Regions from separate parts of the Psychrobacter raelei genome, predicted to be linked through region 2. Evidence: predicted binding sites of a transcription regulator. Region 2 holds the regulator's gene; the other holds the start of a gene.
The links. Region 2 encodes PhoB, which activates phosphate uptake and scavenging genes when phosphate is short. Its sites were predicted from a motif close to TGTCATNAANCTGTCATAA; they were not measured.
Positions count from the first base shown of each region.

Region 1: pstS (phosphate ABC transporter substrate-binding protein PstS) is a predicted target of PhoB. The motif match lies at 2,515-2,533, and genes of this name have one in related genera.

Region 1 covers NZ_CP093310.2:2,968,535-2,977,587, reverse strand. Annotated here, with positions in the region: gene thiC (phosphomethylpyrimidine synthase ThiC) at 1-1,314, opposite strand, end outside; TPP riboswitch at 1,603-1,741, opposite strand; gene MN210_RS12470 (septal ring lytic transglycosylase RlpA family protein) at 1,834-2,196, opposite strand; gene pstS (phosphate ABC transporter substrate-binding protein PstS) at 2,687-3,853, shown strand; gene pstC (phosphate ABC transporter permease subunit PstC) at 3,962-4,912, shown strand; gene pstA (phosphate ABC transporter permease PstA) at 5,060-5,959, shown strand; gene pstB (phosphate ABC transporter ATP-binding protein PstB) at 6,046-6,957, shown strand; gene phoU (phosphate signaling complex protein PhoU) at 7,045-7,794, shown strand; gene MN210_RS12440 (oxidative damage protection protein) at 7,879-8,178, opposite strand; gene argH (argininosuccinate lyase) at 8,206-9,053, opposite strand, start outside.
Region 2 covers NZ_CP093310.2:2,728,409-2,737,461, reverse strand. Annotated here, with positions in the region: gene fadB (fatty acid oxidation complex subunit alpha FadB) at 1-2,153, shown strand, start outside; gene fadA (acetyl-CoA C-acyltransferase FadA) at 2,315-3,487, shown strand; gene MN210_RS11455 (hypothetical protein) at 3,644-4,042, shown strand; gene MN210_RS11450 (isochorismatase family protein) at 4,192-4,770, shown strand; gene MN210_RS11445 (HD domain-containing protein) at 4,937-5,554, shown strand; gene asd (archaetidylserine decarboxylase) at 5,633-6,520, opposite strand; gene dtd (D-aminoacyl-tRNA deacylase) at 6,757-7,197, shown strand; gene phoB (phosphate regulon transcriptional regulator PhoB) at 7,440-8,141, shown strand; gene phoR (phosphate regulon sensor histidine kinase PhoR) at 8,327-9,053, shown strand, end outside.

The sequences.
Region 1 (9,053 bases), 240 kb from region 2:
GTGACCTGGGCCTTCAATCATCACCTGTACGTCATGCTTCCAAGCCACTTGAGTCAGCTCGCCTAAGGTTTTCAGCTCACCAAACTGAGCCTCATCATTGGCGTCTTGCAAACAGCCCGGACGCAGACCATCACCTAAGCTAAAGGCCACGTCATACTGCTTCATGATTTCGCAGATGTCTTCAAAATGGGTGTATAAGAAGCTTTCTTTGTGATGCGCTAAGCACCACTGTGCCATGATAGAGCCACCACGAGAGACGATACCTGTAAGACGTTTTGCGGTTAAAGGCACATAGCGCAGTAGCACGCCGGCATGAATGGTGAAGTAGTCCACACCTTGTTCAGCTTGCTCAATTAACGTATCGCGGAAAATCTCCCACGTTAAGTCTTCAGCGACGCCGTCAACTTTCTCTAACGCTTGATAAATAGGGACAGTGCCAATGGGTACAGGCGAGTTGCGGATAATCCATTCACGAGTTTCATGAATATTCTTACCGGTCGATAAATCCATGATGGTGTCGGCACCCCAGCGGGTAGCCCAGGTCATCTTGGATACTTCCTCATCAATGCTTGAGCCCAGCGCTGAGTTACCGATATTGGCATTAATCTTTACCAGAAAGTTGCGCCCGATAATCATCGGCTCAGACTCTGGGTGATTGATGTTATTTGGAATAATGGCTCGGCCAGCGGCTACCTCATCACGTACGAATTCAGGGGTGATGATTTTTGGGGTGTTGGCACCGAAGCTTTCGCCAGCATGTTGACGCATATCGGTCAGTTCATGCTGCTTTTGAGTTTCACGAATGGCGATGTATTCCATCTCAGGGGTAATAATACCTTGGCGGGCATAATGCATTTGAGTGACATTTTTGCCAGCTTTGGCACGGCGAGGTTTATCAATATGAGCAAAACGGATGTTGGCGGTTTTGATATCACGCGCACGCTCTTGACCATAGTTGCTTGATAAGCCGTCTAAAACTTCGGTATCGCCGCGCTCTTCAATCCATTTTTCACGTAGCTTTGGCAGACCTTTGGTGAGGTCAATATCGACACTCGGGTCAGTATAGACGCCTGAAGTGTCATAGACATAAAAAGGTGGGTTCTTCTCCCCATTTTCAAGACCAAAGCCGCCAGTAGGGGTATCGGTTAGGGTGATTTCACGCATCGGTACTTGGATGTCAGGGCGTGAGCCTTCGATATATACTTTACGTGAGGCAGGTAGGCTGCGGGTTAAATCGCGGGCCTCTTCGTCAAAGCGCTCATCCTCTACATTACGGTGCGCTGGCGTCTTAATGGTGTGTTGTTCATTACTCATAGAAATGTCCTTATTTTTTGTTAATGGCAAGGTGCCATAGAGGCTTTTAGGGTAAAAGGCTAAAAACCGGTAGTAAAAATAAAGACTCAGTGAGTGCAGATTCTGTCGCTTAACAAAGCGAATCCCTCTTTTTTAACACAAACACATTGACTCATAACGCTTACAGTAACCTGAGATAAGATACATCCAAACTGATTTATCTTAAGCGCATAGCACGCATTAATTCACAACCCTCGAGGGCTGTCATAGTAATAAGCGTTGTGTTTTTTGTGATAAAAATAAGGTATAGGGGAGTTGCAATGACTTTCCTACGGCGGTATTAACCGCATCAGGTTCAACGGGTGATGTCTCAGCAAACGCGTGGTTGTCTATAATCGCATTTCAGCGGCTATCAGATAACGCAAGGTCTGCACCCCGAGTCTTAATGGTTTTATTAAGGGCTATCTTACCAAACTTTTAGAGCAATAACAGTCCTCAATATTATTTTAATTTTTTCTAGGGCGCTGCGGTTTTACAAAGTTATTGTTTGCGGTATTTGCCATCACCCTTGCTTAATACTTCAACGGTCACTTTACAAAGATTGCAATTTAGCGATTGGTTGGCCTTCTTAGACAAATCGATAATACGGCCGGGCGCAAAAGGACCACGGTCAGTTATTTTTACCACCACCGATTTGTTATTTTTAAGGTTAGTAACTTTTACTTTTGAACCAAAAGGCAATGATTTGTGGGCGGCTGTCATGGCGTACATATTATAAATAGCACCGGAAGCGGTTCTTTTTCCATGAAACCCGGGACCATACCAAGAGGCAAGGCCAGCATTGGCAGGCGCACTCAGTAATAAGGTTAATAGAAGGATAACTGGCATAAAAAGCTTTTTCATAAATTGGACCTGTAATGGAATAAATGGTTGGCACCTGTGATGGCAATAAAATCTTGGCGTTACTGTGAAAAGCAGTGAACCGCGATCAAAATCTAATTGTCTGCACCAAAACATCGAGGGCTAATTCTACAGGTCATTAGTTTAGCGATACTTTCTAATGGTTAAAGATAATGTAATGAATCCTTAACCGAGTAGCGTCTTATGCTATGCCAGTAAGGTCCAAACACCGTTATAGCCAAATGTTCAGCGCAGTACAGTCGCGTAACATTACTCACCCGACTTTTTTTGAAATTACCTATTTCTTACAAAAGATATTCATTTCATCAAACTGTCATATTTAGACGTCAAAATGTGTTCAATCCAATACAAGACCGACAAAAGCGTCGTCAATTACAGTGATTTATATCAAGCCGCTTTGCTTTATCCGTTATTAAGTCTCTGTATTTCTTATATTTTATATAAAAACATTTTTTACTCTTTAGGAGAGACCATGCGTTATTCACTATTAGCTGTCACTGTTGCCAGCATGTTGGCCCTAACTGCTTGTGATAAGAAAGAAGCGGCAACAGCTGACAATACGACAGCGGCTAGCTCGGCAGCAGCCAGCACAGCAAATACTTCAGAATCAACGTCTGCTGCAGCGGGTGAGTTCAAGTCAGCTGAAGGCATTGAGATGAATATTACCGGTGCAGGTGCTTCTTTCCCGCAGCCTATCTACATCAAATGGTCAGCGGACTACAACAAAGAAACCAAAGGTCAGGTGAATTATCAGTCTATCGGTTCATCAGGCGGTATTAAGCAAATCGTCTCAAACACAGTAGACTTCGGTGCCTCTGATGCTCCAATGACGCCTGAAGAGCTAGAAAAAGAGGGCTTAATCCAATTCCCAACCGTTATTGGTGGTGTGGTTCCTGTTATCAACGTTGAAGGTATCAAGCCTGGCGAACTAAAGCTAGATGGCGAAACGTTAGCCAATATCTACTTGGGTAAAATCAGCAAGTGGAATGATCCTGCAATCGCTGCCTTAAACCCAGAGTTGACCCTGCCTGACACCGCGATTACTACAGTGTTTCGCTCAGACGGTTCAGGGACTACTTTTAACTTTACAGACTATCTGGCCAAAGTATCACCTGAATGGAAAGACAGCATCGGTGTTGATAAGACCGTGCAGTGGCCAACGTCAGCGACAGGTGTGGGCGGCAAGGGTAATGAGGGCGTGGCCAGCAATGTCAGTCGTATGGCAAACTCAATTGGTTATGTTGAATATGCTTACGCTAAGCAAAACAACATGTCTTATGCTGCCATGAAAAATGCAGCCGGCAATATCGTACAGCCCTCTGCTGAAACTTTCGCCGCTGCCGGTGATATTGATTGGTCAAAACAAGACGGTTTTTACAAGGTTATTACCAACTCAGATACCGATCAAGCGTGGCCTATCGCTGCTGCTACTTTTATCTTAGTGCACAAAAACCCAAAAAACCCACAAAAAGTGGCCGGCGTGCTTAACTTCTTTGACTGGGCATATACCCGCGGTGATGAAGATGCTATGAGCTTAGACTTTGTACCCTTCTCAGATAAAGCTGTGGCTTTATTCAAAGCTAAGTGGAATGAAGTTGTGGATAAAGATGGCAAGCCAGTTTATACCCCAGCGCAGTAAGCAATATTCGTATTAACATTTAGGTACCTAAATACCCAGTTATTTAGGTACGCAAGCAGTAGCAGCTAGATTAGGTGTTATTTAGGTATTCAATAAAACGAGGCTGTCATGGCAGATCTACACTCCCAGTTAGCAAAACAAAAGCGTTATGATTTTTTATTCGTTAATGCGACCAAAGCATTTGCGATACTGGTGTTATTGTCATTAGGCGGTATCTTACTGTCATTAATTATAGGAGCTTGGCCAAGTATCCAAGAGTTTGGCCTGGGCTTTTATACCAGTAATGACTGGAATACGGTAGAGGATAAATACGGCGCATTAGCGCCCATCTATGGCACTTTGGTCACTTCAGTTATTGCCATTTTAATCGCTGTGCCAGTCAGCTTCGGTATTGCAATCTTCTTAACTGAGCTGTGCCCTGCATTTCTAAAGCGTCCTTTGGGCATCGCTATTGAGTTGCTGGCGGGTATTCCCTCTATTATTTATGGTATGTGGGGGCTGTTTGTATTCGTACCATTTTTTAGCACTTATATTCAGCCGTGGTTTATTGAGCATGTCTCTTCACTGCCAGTGGTGGGTCAGCTTTTCGCTGGTGCCCCAATTGGTTTGGGTATGTTTACCGCCTCTTTAGTGTTGGCCATTATGATCATTCCTTTCATTGCAGCCACCATGCGTGATGTGTTCTCCGTCGTACCTGACTTATTAAAAGAGTCAGCTTATGGCATGGGTGCGACCACTTGGGAGGTGATGTTCAAAATTATCTTGCCCTACACCAAAGCGGGTGTAGTCGGTGGGGTGATTTTGGGTCTGGGCCGCGCTTTGGGAGAGACAATGGCGGTGACCTTCTTAATCGGTAATGCTTATAACATTAGCCCAAGCCTGTTTACTTCAGGGGTAACCATCACTTCAGCTTTGGCCAACGAATTTGCGGAGGCGGGCAGTGAATTACACTTAGCTTCGTTGCTACATTTGGGTCTAATCTTGTTTGTTATTACCTTTGTTGTACTGTCTATCTCAAAGCTTATGCTGATGCGTATCGACAAAAAAGCAGGCAATTAGTCACTCTAGTCACCGACCAAGTCTTCACTGTTTATCAGTATTTACCAACGTTTACCAACGATTTTTTATTTCAACGAATTAAATGACCGAATATAAGTTTGTCAAAGCCGCGGTTGTGGTTTTTGATAAATACGGAGAAAAAAGCCAATGCGTTCTGCTAATGCCACTACTGCCATTTCAACCTCAAGTTTTGAGAGCCGTTATAACAAAGGTCTTTATAGTAAGCGCCGCTTTATTAATAAGCTTGGCTTGGGCTTTGCAATCTCTGCTATGGCATTTGGCTTGTTTTGGTTGGCTTGGATTTTAGTTACCTTGTTTGTTGAAGGCTCTCAAGCGGTTTTAGACATGCCGATCTTTTTGGCAGACACGCCGCCGCCACAGACTGAGGGTGGGCTACGTAACGCCATTGTTGGCTCTATCATGTTGGCTTTCTCAGGCTTATTTATTGGAGCGCCTATCGGTATGATGGCCGGCATTTATCTGGCGGAATTCTCACAAGGCAGCTGGCTTGGCAAAGTAACCCGTTTTTTAAATGATATTTTATTATCGGCACCTTCAATTGTTATCGGTCTATTTATCTACGCGCTGATGGTAAAAGGTCAGCACTTCTCAGGTTGGGCTGGTGCATTGGCTTTGGCACTGATTGTGATTCCAGTTGTGGTACGTACCACAGAAAACATGCTTAACCTCGTACCCAACACTTTACGCGAAGCTGCTTATGCCTTAGGTACCCCTAAATGGAAGCTGGTTACCACAGTGACGGTTAAAGCGGCTCGAGTGGGCTTGACGACCGGTGTGTTATTAGCCTTTGCACGTATTACTGGTGAGACAGCGCCTTTACTATTTACCGCCTTTAACAACCCGTTCTTTAGTACCGATATGAATCAGGCGATGGCCAATTTGCCCAATACCATCTATCAGTTTACCTCAAGCCCTTATGATAACTGGCACACACTAGCTTGGGCGGCGGCACTACTTATTACCATGACGGTACTGACACTAAATATCTTGGCCCGTTTAATCAGTGGCAAAGAGCAAAGCCGCTAAGCCCAAACTGAATTTAGCAACACATGACGCACAAGCACTAAGTCAACCAATGACAGCACATACTGCACGCAAGATGGGACACAATTATGAGTGATACATTAAAGAGAAAACCTGTGAATAAAACCACCAGCACGCAAGCGACAAGCTTACTGGGCCAGCCGATGACTACCGGTGCCCAAATTGCTCAGCCGGATACCACAAGCTTTAACCAGCAAACGCTAGCGGATATACCAGACAACATGCCAGCCGCTAAAATGCAGGTGCGTGATTTGAGCTTTTATTATGGCGATTTTAAAGCCCTAAAAAACATCAATATCGATATTCCAGAGAAAAAAGTCACCGCTTTCATTGGTCCTTCAGGCTGCGGAAAATCTACTTTGCTGCGTACTTTTAACCGCATGTATGATCTGTATCCTGGTATGCGTGCTGAAGGTTTGATTAATCTTGATGGCAAAAACATTTTAGATAAATCAGTGGATGTGAACTTACTGCGTGCCCGTGTTGGTATGGTATTCCAAAAACCCACCCCCTTTCCGATGTCTATTTATGACAATGTGGCGTTTGGTGTGCGCTTGTACGAAAAGCTTAGCAAATCAGAGCTTGATGAGCGTGTGGAGTGGGCGCTTAAAAAGTCAGCCCTTTGGCCTGAAGTCAAAGACAAGCTAAAAGCCTCTGGTCTATCCTTATCTGGCGGCCAGCAGCAGCGTTTATGTATCGCTCGCGGCGTCGCAACCAAGCCTGAGGTATTGCTGTTAGATGAGCCAACCTCAGCCCTCGATCCTATCTCAACTGGTGCAATTGAGGACTTAATTGAAGATTTAAAACACGACTATACCATCGCTATTGTGACCCACAATATGCAGCAGGCGGCACGTGTGTCTGATTACACAGTTTATATGTATCTGGGCGATATGGTTGAGATGGGTGAGACCAATCAAGTCTTTACCAATCCGGCTCAAAAAGCCACGGAAGACTATATTACCGGCCGTTATGGCTAACACAGTATTGACTTGGACTGGGGTTTTTATGATTACCTGTCTATCACTATCTTGCATGATATTTTCCAACTTTAGGAATGCCTTACAATGTTCACTGAAAAGCACTCGTCTCGAAGCTTTGATCATGACCTAAATCAGTGCATTGATTTATTTTTAAAGATGGGTCGTATGGCAGCTGAGCAGGTCACCTTAGCGACGCACGCGTTGGTCGATAGTAATGAGGAAATGGCCTCTACTGTGATTGAAGCTGATCATCAAATTAATCAGATGGAGATTAAGGTTGATGAACAGGTGATCTTATTGGTTGCCAAACGCCAACCTGCCGCAAGCGACTTAAGGTTGATAATGGCCCTATCAAAAGGGGTGGTGGATTTAGAGCGGGTAGGTGATGAGGCCAGTAAAATTGCGCGTATGGCTTGCAAGCTTAAAAAAGAAGGCGTCTCTCCGCGGGGCTACTCTGAAGTGCAGCACTTATCCAATCAAGTCCGAGTGATGTTATTGGATGCGCTGGATGCTTTTAACCGTATGGATCCTGAACAAGCTTTTATGGTGCTGCAAAGCGATGAGGTGGTCAACGAAGAATATCAGTCGGCCAGCCGCTCATTAATGACTTATGTGATGGAAGACAGCCGTCATGTCTCCAAAGTTATTAATATTCTGTGGGTTCTGCGGGCGTTAGAGCGGGTAGGCGATCATGCGCGCAATATTGCTGAATTGGTGATTTATTGCACCAGTGGCAAAGATGTGCGCCATACCGACTTTGTCACCGTGGAACAGGCGGTGCAAGAGGCCTCTAATAATATTGCGGCTCGCACCAATACCAATAGCGGCGATTAACAGGCTCAACATGTCTGCCAAAAAAAAGGAGCACTCAAATGAGCGCTCCTTTTTTGATTACTGAGTTGTGGCGAAGTAAGCGGCTTACTGGTTGTCACCTTCAGGTGTCCAACCTTGTGGACGCTCATAATCGGCGTTGTCAAAAAACTTCTCACGCTGTTCGGTGATGAATTTTTTGGCCTCAGGGTTAATCATGCTTAAATGGTTTTCATTAATCAGCATCGTTTGTAGCTCTAACCACTCATCCCACGCTTTTTTTGAAACCGTGTTTTGGAGCTCCTCTCCTTTTTTATTAGGAAAAGGTGGGTTTGGCATTTTTGGTAAATCCTGCTGATACTTACGGCAAAATACCATATTGGCTTTTGGGTCAAAAGTCGCTGTCATTGTATTATCCTATTAATTATCAACTGATTATTTCAAATTGCTATTGTATTTTTCCAGACGTTTGCGACCACGAGCCACGGCTTGGATGACTTGGTTTGGCGCTGTGCCGCCTAAGTGGTCACGCGCAGCCAGTGAACCCTCTAAGGTCAGATAATCAAATACATCATCGCCAATAGCATCACTAAATTGCTGTAATTGCTCAAGTTTTAATTCACTTAAATCCACACCTTGTTTAATACCTAGAGCAACAGCATTACCCACTACCTCGTGGGCATCACGGAAAGCAACGCCGCGGCGCACTAAGTAGTCAGCCAAGTCGGTGGCTGTGGCATAGCCTTTCATGGTGGCGGCGCGCATGTTTTCCTTATTAGGTACTATATTAGGCAACATATCGACAAATGCAAGTAGTGAGCCGGTTAGGGTATCTACGCAATCAAATAACGGCTCTTTGTCTTCTTGGTTGTCTTTGTTGTACGCCAATGGCTGGTTTTTCATGAGTGTCAGTAGCGTGATGAGTTGACCAAAGACGCGGGCAGCTTTACCACGCACTAATTCTGGCACATCTGGATTTTTCTTTTGCGGCATGATGGATGAGCCGGTGCAGAAGCGATCTGGGATTTGTACAAAGCCAAATTGTGCTGACATCCACAGAATAATCTCTTCACTCATGCGCGATAAATGCATCATCAAAATAGACGCAGCAGAAGTAAATTCAATCGCAAAGTCTCTATCAGATACCGCATCTAGTGAATTTTCACAAATACCTTCAAAGCCCAACAGCTCAGCGGTGATGGTACGGTCGATAGGGAAGGTGGTGCCGGCCAGTGCGGCGCTACCCAGAGGCATTTGGTTGATACGGCGACGGGCGTCAATTA
Region 2 (9,053 bases):
ATCAAGGTAACCGCATTACGGTATCGCTGTTAGACGAAGGTATTGCTAACATGCAATTTAACGCCGAGGGTGAGAGTGTTAATAAGTTTGATGCCGAAACAAATAAGCAGTTCGATGAAGCTGTGAGTGCCTTAGAAAAAGCAGATAATGTAAAAGGTTTAATTGTTACCTCAAGTAAAGGCGTCTTTATCGCGGGTGCTGACATCACAGAATTCGTGGGTCATTTTAATAAAGAAGCAGCTGAGATTGAAAAGTGGATCGTTGACATCAACGGTGTATTTAACCGTTTTGAAGACCTGCCATTCCCGAAAGTTGCGGCCATTAATGGCGCAGCATTGGGCGGCGGCTGTGAAATGACTTTGGTTTGTGAATACCGTGTCATGGGCGACAAAGCACAAATCGGTCTACCAGAGACTCAGTTGGGTATCTTCCCAGGCTTCGGTGGTAGCGTGCGTACACCTCGTGTTATCGGTATCGATAATGCAGTAGAGCTGATTGCAACCGGTAAAGCACAAAAACCTGCTGAAGCGTTGAAGCTGGGTCTAGTAGATGCTGTGGTAGCACAAGATGACTTACAAGAAGCGGCCGTGGATCTGGTCAAAAAATGTATCGCAGGCGATCTTGATTGGCAGGCCAAACGTGAAGAGAAGCTTCAGCCGGTTAAACTAAACCAGCTTGAGCAGACTATGGCATTTAGCACTGCTAAAGCGGCCATCTTTGCCAAAGCCAATCCAAAACAGTACCCAGCGCCCGCCATTGCGATCGAAACCATCGAAAAGCATGTCAATCTAGGCCGTGATGAAGCGATTAAAGTAGAAGCAGCCGGTTTTGCCAAAGCGGCGAAGACCCCACAAGCAGAAAGCTTAGTGGGTCTATTCTTAAATGATCAAACGGTTAAGAAGCTTGCCAAACAGCACACCAAAAATGCACATGACATCAATGAAGCGGCGGTACTTGGCGCTGGCATCATGGGTGGCGGTATTGCCTATCAAGCGGCTTCAAAAGGCTTGCCAATTATCATGAAAGACATCAAGTCTGAGCAATTAGACTTAGGTATGGGTGAAGCCAGCAAGCTATTAGGTAAAATGGTTGAGCGTAAGAAAATGACCCCAGCACAAATGGGTGAAACGCTAAGCCGTATCCGTCCTACTTTGAATTACGGCGACTTTGGTGAAACTGACATCGTGATCGAAGCGGTTGTTGAAAATCCAAAAGTAAAACACGCGGTACTAAAAGAAGTAGAAGGCTTAGTAAAAGAAAACGCTATCCTTGCTTCTAACACCTCAACCATCTCTATCACGCATCTAGCCACTGTGCTTGAGCGTCCAGAGAACTTCGTGGGTATGCACTTCTTTAACCCAGTGCACCGCATGCCGCTAGTGGAAGTTATCCGTGGTGAAAAATCATCAGAAGAAGCCATTGCAACCACGGTTGCGTTAGCTCAGCGTATGGGTAAAGTGCCTGTTGTGGTCAATGACTGCCCAGGTTTCTTAGTCAACCGCGTATTGTTCCCATACTTCGGTGCGTTTGACCTGCTATTAAAACAAGGCGCTGACTTTGTTCATGTTGATAAAGTCATGGAGAAATTCGGCTGGCCTATGGGTCCTGCCTACTTAATCGACGTGGTGGGTCTAGACACTGGCGTACACGGCGCAGAAGTGATGGCTGAAGGCTTCCCAGATCGCATGAAGCCAGATTACAAAGGCGCTATCAAGCATCTGTTTGAAAACAACCGTCTGGGTCAGAAAAATGGCGTTGGCTTCTACAAATACGAAAAAGACAGCCGTGGTAAGCCTAAGAAGACTGCTGACGACGCCACTTATGCACTGCTTAAAGACACGACTGATACAGATACGCAGCAGTTCGATGATCAAACCATCATCGATCGTATGATGCTGGCCTTCTGTAACGAAACCGTGCGCTGCTTAGAGGACAACATTGTTGCGACGCCAAGCGAAGCGGACATGGCGATGATTATGGGTGTTGGCTTCCCTGCATTCCGTGGTGGTCCATGCCGTTACATCGACCAAGTTGGCCTTGATAACTACTTAGCGCTATGTGAGAAATATGCACACCTAGGCAAAGCGTATGAAGCGCCGCAGAAAATCCGTGATATGGCAGCGGCTGGCGAGACATTTTACCCAAAAGCCTAATACGATAAACGGTTAAAACAATTTAATTAGGGCTTATGGCAATAATAGCTTTAATAACAGAGTGCCATTTATTTGCACTGTCTGACAGATAAAGCCAGAAGTTTAATACCTAAATTTATTTGCGTAAGTCCTAACAATAATAAAGATTCAAGGAGTATTACATGACAACATTAAGTCCAAAAGACGTGGTCATCGTAGATGGCGTGCGTACCGCAATGGGTAAATCTAAGAACGGTATGTTCCGCAACGTTCGTGCTGATAGCATGTCAGCTGAATTGGTACGTGCTTTGGTTAAGCGCAATGACTTTGATACCAATGAAGTAGAAGACATTATCTGGGGCTGTGTTAACCAGACCCTAGAACAAGGTATGAATATTGGCCGTAACATTGGTTTATTGGCTGATATCCCTAAGACTGCCGGTGGCCAAACCGTTAACCGTCTGTGTGGTTCATCAATGCAAGCGCTACACACCGCTGCCGCTCAAATCATGACCAACCAAGGTGATGTGTTCATCATCGGTGGTGTTGAGCACATGGGCCACGTGGGCATGATGCATGGTATCGATATTAACCCAGAAGCCTCTAAGCATTATGCAAAAGCCTCTAACATGATGGGCTTAACCGCCGAAATGCTCGGCCGTATGAATGGCATCACTCGTGAGCAGCAAGATGAGTTCGGTTATGAATCACATCGCCGTGCTTGGGCAGCCACTCAAGCGGGTCGTTTTGATAACGAAATCATCGGTATTGAAGGTCATGACGCAGAAGGTCGCCTACAGCTTTGTACCGTAGATGAGGTGATTCGCCCTGACACCTCAATGGAGTCATTGGCTAAGCTACGCCCAGTATTCGATCCTGCAAACGGTACAGTAACCGCAGCCACGTCTTCTGCATTATCAGATGGTGCTTCTGCGATGCTGGTGATGAGCGCTCAAAAAGCCAAAGACTTAGGTCTTAAGCCACGTGCCCGCATCCGCAGCATGGCAATCGCTGGCTGTGATGCCGCTATCATGGGTTATGGCCCAGTGCCTGCCACTCAAAAAGCATTAAAGCGTGCTGGCCTAACGGTTGAAGACATGCAAACCATCGAGCTAAACGAAGCGTTCGCCGCTCAAGGTCTGTCAGTACTTAAAGCGCTAAACTTACTTGATAAGCGCGACATCATCAACGTTAATGGTGGTGCTATCGCTCTAGGTCACCCACTGGGCTGTTCTGGTGCGCGTATCACTGTGACGCTACTAAATGCCATGGAGCAGATGGATACTGAAATTGGTCTGGCCACTATGTGTATCGGTCTGGGCCAAGGTATCTCTACTGTGATTGAGCGTGTTTAATCCTTGATTTTAAGTGATTAAATGGCTGTTTTGCAGTAGCAGACGTTAACCATTAGCGTCTTGTATAAAAAGCACCTCTGACGTAATGTTAGAGGTGCTTTTTTAGGACTTACATTAAGCCATACACATACTGCTTTCGCTAAAAGGTAATACCTTATGACTGACAATAAAAATCCCTATCGCAAGTCAGCGCTTACCAAGCTATTTTTAATCTCAGCGGTGGGCGTGGGTCTTAGTCTCATATCTAGTGCCAAATTGGCATCGAGCACTGTGGCACACAAAGCGGGTCAAGATGCTATCACGCCAAAAGTATTGGTGGGTAAGGTGACCAAAGGCTTGGAGCAATTTAGCCTTACCAGCGAGCAAGGGGTGCAATACCATATCTCAGACCCAAGTCATATCTTGGACGACTTGGCCAAAAAAAGAGGGGTGGTAGATAATTTTTATACCCTAAACCGAGTCCGAGTCAAGGCGGTGATTAGTAAGGCCGGTAATTATGGTCATATGGGCTATTATGAGCGTCAAATTAGTATTGTTGGTATCGCGGATGATTAACGCGGCTTTGTATTTTAGGTTCAGCATAGTGGCAACTCTAAATTTGCTTCAAATTACAACAAGTGTGCACCAAAGGGTTTGACCCGATGACACTAATATGACTTAATAGAGACAGGTATTTTTGTCCCCAACAACACAAGGAGCGTGTTATGTCACAAACCATCACCACTGATAAAACTTATCGCATCATGCGCGAAAATACTCAGGCAATGATCATTGATGTGCAACAAAAGCTTACCCCGCACATTTATCGTCATGAAGAGATTATCAAAAAGACCATTACCCTTATTCAAGGCTTACAAATACTTGGCATCCCCATTGTGCTCAATGAGCAATACAAAAAAGGGCTGGGTGAGACGCTGCCTGAGATCATGGAGGTGCTAGATACTTCGAAGGCCAAAATTATCGAAAAAGTCACCTTTAGCGCGTGTGACAATGATGAGACTTGGAATTATTTGGCGCAGCAAAACCGTATTTCTGTACTGGTCTTTGGGGTAGAGACCCATGTTTGCGTGCTACAAACAGTGCTGGATTTACTTGATAATGGTATGCAGCCAGTCGTGATTGCGGATGCCACAGGCTCGCGTGATGCTTATGACCGCCGTCAAGCCATTCGTCGTATGCGTAGAGCGGGCGCAGTCGTTACCACTACCGAAGCCATTTTGTTTGAGCTGTGTCGTTCAAGCCAAGACCCTACGTTTAAGGCCATTAGCCAGTTAATTAAATAAACTATCCAGGCTTTACGCCTTGCTGTAACTAATCCGTGATAATGCCATTTATCACGGATTTTTTTATGACTGTTATTAGATGCTTTAGCACATAGCGCAGTCTTGTATAAGCCACTGTATTCGATTAGCCTATACCCACATTATCTATCAAAATATAAGGTTTATTATGCCGCTCACCCCGCCCAATACACACCGCGATAAAGCGCTGGATATGACCCAAATTACTGAGTTTTTGTTAGAGCTTGATGCCTTAAAACGCGTGGATCGGCGTAGCTATGTGCCGCAGACCACTCGCTTTGAGAACTCAGCTGAGCATTCTTGGCATTTGGCCATGGCGTGTTGGTCTATCGCTGAGCTATTTCAGCTTGATGTCAATCATGAGAAGCTGTTAAAACTGGCTTTGGTGCATGACTTGGGTGAGATTGATGCCGGCGATACGTTTTTATACGCTGAGAGTCGCAGTGAGGCACATATTGAGGAGAGAGAAGGGATTGTACGTTTGCAGGCACATAGCGGTAATGGCATCAGCAACTTGCTTGAGGTGTGGGATGAGCAAGAAAGTGGAAGCAGTGCTGAGACTCAGTTATTAAAAGCAATAGATCGTTTATTGCCATTTTTATTAAACCTAAATACTCAAGGCAAAACATGGCGTGATCATGGGGTGAAGCGCTCCCAAGTGGCAGGTATGCATGCATTTATAGCAACCAGTTTTCCAGTTATCCATGAGTGGATAGAGCTACAGCTTGATTATGCGACCAAGCAGGGCTGGTTATTAGACGCTTAGTTATCAATAAAAAATGCGATAAATAAAGGTGCATTCGCTGCACCTTTATATTGTCAAGCATAGACTCATCGTAGGTAGTTAGGCTTTGTCAGCCACACCCAGCAGCTGACCCATCTGCACTACAGCACCATGCTGCATGTCTTGTGCCCAGTTGACGCCTGCAGACTTTGGCATGACCACAATAGCGGTTGAGCCCAAATAGAAGCGGCCCAGCTCATCGCCTTTTTTTAAGCTAAGCGTGTGCTCTAAAGTTTGGATACGGTCGCTGCGATCAATTTTACCCGTGGCGACTGTCTCGATACCCGCCACAATCATAGCGCCGACCAGCACCACCACAGCACGGCCAAACTCAGTATCAAACACACACACCAAACGCTCATTGCGGGCGAATAAATCAGGAACATTGGCGGCTGTGACATTGTTTACTGAGAACAAGCTGCCAGGTACATAGCGTGTCTCAACTAAGGTGCCATCGAACGGCATATGCACTCTATGGTAGTTGCTAGGTGCTAAGTATACCGTAGCGAAGCTGCCGCCCTCATAGTAGCTGCTGTGCTTATTATCGGTGTCTGCTAACAGATGGCTCACCGAATAATCACGGCCTTTAGCCTGCAAGATTTGGCCTTGCTGAATATGGCCAATCTGTGAAATCATACCGTCTGCTGGAGAGACAATACCGTCTTTGGTGTCATCAATGGGGCGGGCGTCCTGCGCAAGCTCTCGGGTAAAAAAGTCATTGAAGCTTTTAAAATCGCCTAAGTTCTTGCGCGCGTATTCCTCTAAGCTAATGCCATAGGCTTTGGCAAAAGTATGCACAAAGGCTTTTTTGACCAGAGGGTTTTGGCTGGCAGCCAGACGTCCGGCCGTTTCACTGAGTTTTTGCTGCGGCACTAAGTGCTGAGCTGCAGTAAATAAGCCATCACGAGTGAGCAGCTGCTCGGCTTGTTTTTTTAAAGAGGCTTTCATTAAGTTTTTCATAAAAGAGATCATCGTAAGCTGTAAAAATGGGGGATCATCACTGGTTTAGATAACATAAACTTGCCAGTGATAAAAACTAAAAGTTAAGGAGCACCTAGTTTAGCATAATCAAGATTAAGCAAGGTCGTCCGTAAGTAGACCTGCCGCTTATAAATCACTATAAAACATAGCGGCTAAACCATTAGATAAATAAAGAGTGCCAGTAAAATACAGGAGCAGATATTATGAAAGCCTTAATACAGCGAGTCAGCGCCGCCAGTGTGCGTGTGGACAATCAGATTGTGGGTCAAATTGAGCAGGGTATATTGGCCTATATTGGTTTGGGCCCAGAAGATACATTAGAGAGCGCCCAAAAGATGATTGATAAAATTTTGGGTTACCGAATATTTGATAATGACGCCGGTAAGCTGGATAAAAATGTACAGCAAGTGGCGGGTGGCTTGCTGCTGGTGTCGCAGTTTACGTTGATGGCAAAGACCGATAAGGGGCGTCGTCCTGATTTTGGTGGGGCAATGCCGCCTGCACAGGCCAGTGAGCTGTTTAAGCAGATGATCGATTATGCCAAGCAGCAACATGATAAGGTCGCCACTGGGGAATTTGGTGCCAATATGCTGGTTCAGGCAGACAATGATGGGCCCTTAAACTTTATTTTGGAAATAAGTTAATAACAACGTCTTTAGCAGCACATGATATGTAAAGGGTGATATATTAGTATGATGATACAGTCTGTTTAAAAAGCCTAATATAGGGCGTTTATAAAATACAAGGTTGCGCTTAATCTCATCAGTTACACTTTTTTCATCTAACTGTCATAATTTTACGTTGTAATATAACGGTAATATTTGCCTACCTTTGTAGTGCGTGGCCAATAAGCCATTAGATATGCCAATAATAGGACAGTAAACAGATGAATATCGAAACCATACTAGTTGTAGAAGACGAGCCTGCCATTCGCGAGATGATCGTCACTACCTTAGAAATGGCAGGCTTTGAGTGTCTGCAGGCCGAAGATGTCAGTGAAGCGCACAGTCAAGTGGTAGACCATAGACCAGCTATGATCTTATTAGATTGGATGTTACCGGGTAACCAATCCGGTATCGATCTGTGCCGCCGTCTAAAAAAAGATGAACTGCTCTCTGAGATTCCCATAATTATGCTGACTGCGCGCGGCGAGGAAGACAATAAAGTACAAGGCTTAGATGCGGGGGCAGATGATTATATCACCAAGCCGTTCTCCACCCGCGAGCTGGTCTCACGGATTAAGGCAGTACTGCGCCGTAGCAGCGCCTTATCAGGTGACAAGCCTATTGAAGCTGAAGGCTTAAGTCTAGACCCAGTCAGCCAAAGGTTGTCAGCCGATGGTACCCCGCTTGAAATTGGTCCGACCGAATACCGTCTATTGGCATTTTTTATGAGCCATCCAGAGCGGGCTTATACCCGTACTCAGCTGTTAGACCAAGTATGGGGTGGCAACGTCTATGTCGAAGACAGAACCATTGATGTGCATATCCGCCGCTTACGTAAAGTGCTTGAACCGTATAACTATGCTGAGTTTATCCAAACGGTACGCGGCACCGGTTACCGCTTTTCAACTCAGCGTAATGGCTAATTGTAAGTCATTAACTGGTTTTTTGTCCTATTGAACGCTGCTGATCAGGCGGCGCTCTTGGTGTTAAAAGTCGATTTTTACACGGCATCTTTGCTACTGCCTGCCATAAAGGTTAAGCAGATATCGACGTTAACTAAGAGCTTGGGGCCAACTCTATTATTGATTATTGTTAAGTTGAGAGCACCATGAGCCAGTCTAAATCACAGTCTAATTCAGCTTCTAAGCTGGGCCGTCAGTCTGATATGCCTCATCAACAGCAGTTAGAGGTCGGGGAGGCTGTCTCTGAGCAGGTGACGGTAAGTGATGAGAATAAAGAGCGCTTAATAGATGGCTTTGATGGTGCTACAACAGCCACACCTCTTAAAAAAGTAACCAAAAGCAGTCCTTATAAAAACCCCTACAGTAATCTGTATCAGAACCTTAGCGACACTAATTCCAAAAACATCATAGAGCCACTGCCCGATAATAAAAATCCCAGAGCCACGTTGCTCTGGTCAGACTTTAAGTGGTTGGTCATATTAATTTTGCTAGGGGCTTTATTAGGTCACTATATGAATGCGCTGCCTTGGGGGATTATCGTGGCACTGGTACTGTACTATGTGTGGCGCTTGTACTCGGTTCAGCAGTTTTATGGCTGGATGAGTAAGTCGTTAACCCTGCCGCCGCCTGAGTTGTCAGGCAGTATGACGTTTATGGCCAATCAGCTTTATGAGAGCAAAAGACAAGAGCAAATGACCCACCAAAGAATGATGGGTCTGATTAAAAAAATCCGCAGCTCATTACTGGCTTTGCAAGATGCGGTTATTTTGCTGGATAAAGATGACAGCTTGGAGTGGTGGAATCAGGCAGCCGAAACCTTACTGGCTTTACGCTCACAAGACCAAGGTCGCAGTATCTTAGACTTAATAGATG